2 regions of the Paenibacillus sp. CB74 genome follow, and region 2 is predicted to be linked to the other one. Evidence: riboswitches for the same ligand, from Rfam matches in the RefSeq annotation. Region 2 holds a riboswitch; the other holds the start of a gene.
The links. A riboswitch is a leader RNA that binds a small molecule or an ion and turns the genes downstream of it on or off. The one in region 2 is predicted to bind cyclic di-AMP.
Positions count from the first base shown of each region.

Region 1 (2,205 bases), 2.2 Mb from region 2:
TCATGCCTACAAGGATCAGATTGGAGCATTAAGTGATGTGCTGCCAGGTGTGGTGAAGTCGTATCATGAGTTTACCGGAGAATGCTTCCAACCTGGGGCGATTGATGCGAAGACCAAACAGCTCATCGCGCTTGGTATTGGCTTGTTCGCCAACAATGAGGTATGTACCTTCTATCATGTAGAAGAAGCACGTGCCAAGGGCGCTACAGATCAGGAGATTATGGAGACCGTTGCTGTGGCTGGAGCTGTAGGAGGCGGACATGCCCTGTCCCAGGGCGCGATGCGAGTGCAGAAGGCGCTGCATTAAGTGTAGATGGAGGTAGTCCAAGGACTGTCCTCCTAAAGAGGAAATCAAACAAAAGAGGAGGTTCCGGTTGATCCGGAGCCTCCTCTTTGATATTATCCCTACATTTTCCCTAACATTTTATCGTACATAAACTGTCCAGTTACCCGACGTGCTGTTACGTAACGATCATTGAAATAAGGATTGCTCATTTTGGTGATGCTTACCCCTTTGCTGCTGGATGCATGTGCAAATTGTCCGCCGCCGATATAAACACCTGTATGTGAAATGCCTTTGCCTGTTGTGTTAAAGAACACCAGATCACCTGTCCGAACATTGCTCTTGGCTACTGGAGTACCTGCTTTGGCTTGCTGTTGCGAAGTACGTGGCAATTCAATGCTGTATTTATTGAAAATATATCTCATAAACCCGGAACAGTCGAACCCGGCCAGAGTCGTGCCACCCCACTTGTAAGGAATACCTGTCATGTTGTTCACTACGGAGTTAATACTGCTTGCCTCTGTGCTTGTTGCCCCGGATGTAAATAGTACAGCCGCTCCAAAAATGGAGATAATCAGTTTTTTCAAAATCAATGTTCTCCCTTCGATGCCTACGGAGTTAGCTAAGGGTTCGGTAGAAGGTTCCCTATATTTCCTATGTATAAGAATAATTCACCCAAAATGGTTCCCCCGTTTTCAAACCTGAAACTCGGCAATGAATAATTAAGTTTTTGTAACTATTTGAAACTATATTGCATAAATGCGTAATTGTCAAACCCTTTTAAACCCCTTCGTAATACCTCAATGTTAGCGGAATTAACGATTTTATATGAAAGAAGGCGTCAAGTTTGGGTATCATTGATGACAAAAACGTAATTATTGATTCGTTTGAGACGAAATTGGATAAATAAATAAGTTTGTCATGAGTTAAAAGAACTATCCGTTATGTAGAATTTAAGAGATTATATTCATTAAGTTGCATATATTGACAAAAATTGATTTTTTGCATATCATCTGATTATCCAATCCACATATTGGATAAAAATAGATTTTATTATGTTATATATTTAAATTAAGGAGGTTTAAGGACGGGCGTTATAGGTAAGGTAGAATTGTGGATGTTATTACAATGAACATGGGAGAGTGTTACATTTGAAAGCAAAGAAAATAGTTACTTTTGTCCTGGCATGCGCCATGGTGTTCTCAACAGTTGGAATTGCAGTTCTACCTGTAGGGACGGTATCTGCTGCTGATGCATCGGGTACTACAGCGAGTATTTCAGATATTTTGAAGAACCAACTGCCGGATGGAGGTTGGAGAAAAGATTATAAACAAACAAGTGGAGAGTGGGCGAAGTCCACGATTGACAACAAGGCTACATATTCAGAAATTAGAAGATTGGCGAAGGAATTTAAAAAGACGAATGATCCACGCTACTCCACAGCTGCAATCAAAGGAATCAACTTTTTGATCAATATGCAGTATTCAAACGGCGGATGGCCACAAGTCTACCAAAGCTCTGGATATCACAAGCATATTACCTACAATGATGATGCAATGATTAATGTAATGATCATGCTCGATGAAGTAGCAACACGCAAAGGTGATTTCTCATTTATCGACAGTACACTTGCTAATCGCAGTAAAAATTCAGTTGCCAAAGGTGTGGAGGCGATTCTGAATACTCAGGTCGTCTCAGGCGGGAAGCTTACAGCATGGGGACAACAACATGATTCCAGTTCCCTTAAACCAGCGAGCGCAAGAATCTACGAAGTACCATCGCTGACAGCTGGAGAGAGTGTAACGATTGTTAAATTTCTGAAAACAAGGCCTGCTACCGCTAAAATTACCGCATCCATTAAAGGAGCAGAGGACTGGTTTAACAAGGTGAAAATTACGGGTTACAAGTATGAAAGGGCAAAT
Region 1 is NZ_CM146009.1:3,010,879-3,013,083, reverse strand. Features, by position in the region: gene ACX9NY_RS13235 (carboxymuconolactone decarboxylase family protein) at 1-307, shown strand, start outside; gene ACX9NY_RS13230 (C40 family peptidase) at 406-870, opposite strand; cyclic di-AMP (ydaO/yuaA leader) riboswitch at 876-1,007, opposite strand; gene pelA (pectate lyase) at 1,435-2,205, shown strand, end outside.
Region 1: another riboswitch for cyclic di-AMP. It lies ahead of ACX9NY_RS13230 (C40 family peptidase); the one in region 2 lies ahead of ACX9NY_RS23145 (C40 family peptidase).

Region 2 (2,205 bases):
GCTCCCAGGGGAGCCAGCTGTAGATATTGTAAGGCGGATCATACTGCCAACTGCAGATGAGCTCCGCATGTTCTTCTCGCATGGGTACAACGTGAAACGTTACGGGGGCTTCCTTCATACACCTGCATGCTCCTTTCCTTGAAACAGAACTCTCTGTCCACTCTACAAAAGAGATATTCATTTAGCAAGTCTCTCTTACCAGAAAAAAATATGAAACAAAAGTTCCGGTAATTCCGTTTATATTATAACAGGATGGGTAAAAACATCATAAGGGCACGGACGAACGAGCACAAAATGAGCCTGTTGATGTTGCAGGATAGCCCCGAGCGTAACTTGCAATATGAATCAGGATGGAAGCACAAAAAAACCGCCGGATACATTCCTGCGGAGAATGTACCGGGCGGTTCTGTTATGCTTCTTGCTTCGTTACAGTATGGTTCATGGTTACAGTATCATGTTGCTCAGCTTGTCCCTAGTCAAGGGCCAGTGATTCATACGCGTCCGTGCTCATAATCCGTTTAGCGCCAACATAACGATTGGCCCAATAGCTTTCACTCAATGCACTGATCGTAACACCTTTGGAAGAAGAAGAGTGTGCGAACTTTCCATCCCCTACAAAGATTCCTACATGGGATACGCCTTTACCTGTAGTATTAAAGAATACCAGATCGCCAGCTCTCATTTCCATGCGGGATACGGAATCGCCCATGTCGAATTGGGAACTGGATTGGCGTGCCAAATCAATACCCAATTTGTCGAATACATACCGTGTAAATCCGGAGCAGTCAAAGCCGTTAAGCGTTGTTCCCCCACTTTTGTATGTAGTTCCCATTGCTGAATCAATTACTTTATCCATTTTTGAATCTGCGAATGCGCTACCTGCACCAAGCGATAATGCGAATGTGATGCTAAGTACAGCTGCGGTTAATTTCTTCTTGAACAAGAGATATTCCCCTTCCAACGCCTGCGAGGTTAGCTTAAGGATTCGGTTGAAGGTCCCCTATGATCCCTCTGTAGCAAGATCAATTCACCCATAACTGGTTCCCCCGCTTCCCAGGTGCCAGGAATTTGGCTATGCTAGTTATGCACCTGCGAAATCAAGAAATGACGATTTAATTTTAAGTAGTTACAAATATGAATGTAAAGATTACAAAGTTGTTACTAAAAACTCACTGCGATTATTGTAACAGAGGAGTACGTCTTTGGCAACGTTTAGCAACAAAATTAGCAAAAAAAACCTCGACCTTTGACGGGGAAAGGTTGAGGTTTGCCTATTTATAAGTACATAGCAGGCCATGAGTTTAACATGTGATGGTAACAATTTTTAAACTAAATGCTCTCACCTTTGGATACTTTGGACTGCCACAATCGGAAATGGCTGCATATTTTCCACAGACTCAATAGACATCTGGCAAGTGGATACGTCTGCTGTAGTATAAGTCCGGTAAGTCCCGTTAATAACCATGAGGCTGAAGTGAATGCCCCAAAGACGAGTAAGTGGACTCCGCCCAGCAGGAGAGCAATGCCGATAACGGCGATGAGATGACGCAGTGCAATCCAGAGTGCTTTGAGGGTGCCGTGAGCCCCGCCTTCTCCTTCTGGTGCCGACACACCGAACTGCATGTAGAGCATGACATGGTGGATGACCCATCCATATACAATCCAGGCAGCAACATAAGGTATACCAGGCAAAAGTAATTGAAGGGAATGAAATCCGTCCATGAGGATCGAGTAGAGCTTCGGTATGAGCCAGTAGGCGGGCAGAAGTATCAATAATGTACGTATGGTGTGCAGCAGCAGCATCGGTTTCCACAGTTTTTTGATTCCACGGACGAATGGGATGCGCTCTTCTGTAGAATTAAAGTGCTGAAGTGAGTAGAGCAGTCCTGCCTGAATAAGGGGGCTGATCAACATGCGAACCAGCAGCATGCCCCCCAGAATCCATAGATAACGATGAACCTCCGGATGGGTAGATAGGTTAAGTTGGCTTTCCATTTTGAACAAAAGTGTACTCAGTTCCCCGGCATCAGAATCTGGATAGCGCAGGAGGAGTGGGATGACTGCCGATTGTACCATTCGATAGAAGAAATATCCCCAAATGAGTTGATAAAGAAATAAGAGTGCCGCAATGAACATATGCTGACGGACGAGAAACCAGCCTTCACGTATTTTCGCTTTCACCGTATCCACCTCACCATGACAGAC
Region 2 is NZ_CM146009.1:5,222,401-5,224,605, reverse strand. Features, by position in the region: gene ACX9NY_RS23150 (GNAT family N-acetyltransferase) at 1-118, opposite strand, end outside; gene ACX9NY_RS23145 (C40 family peptidase) at 473-943, opposite strand; cyclic di-AMP (ydaO/yuaA leader) riboswitch at 947-1,084, opposite strand; gene ACX9NY_RS23140 (hypothetical protein) at 1,330-2,181, opposite strand; gene ACX9NY_RS23135 (M1 family metallopeptidase) at 2,192-2,205, opposite strand, start outside.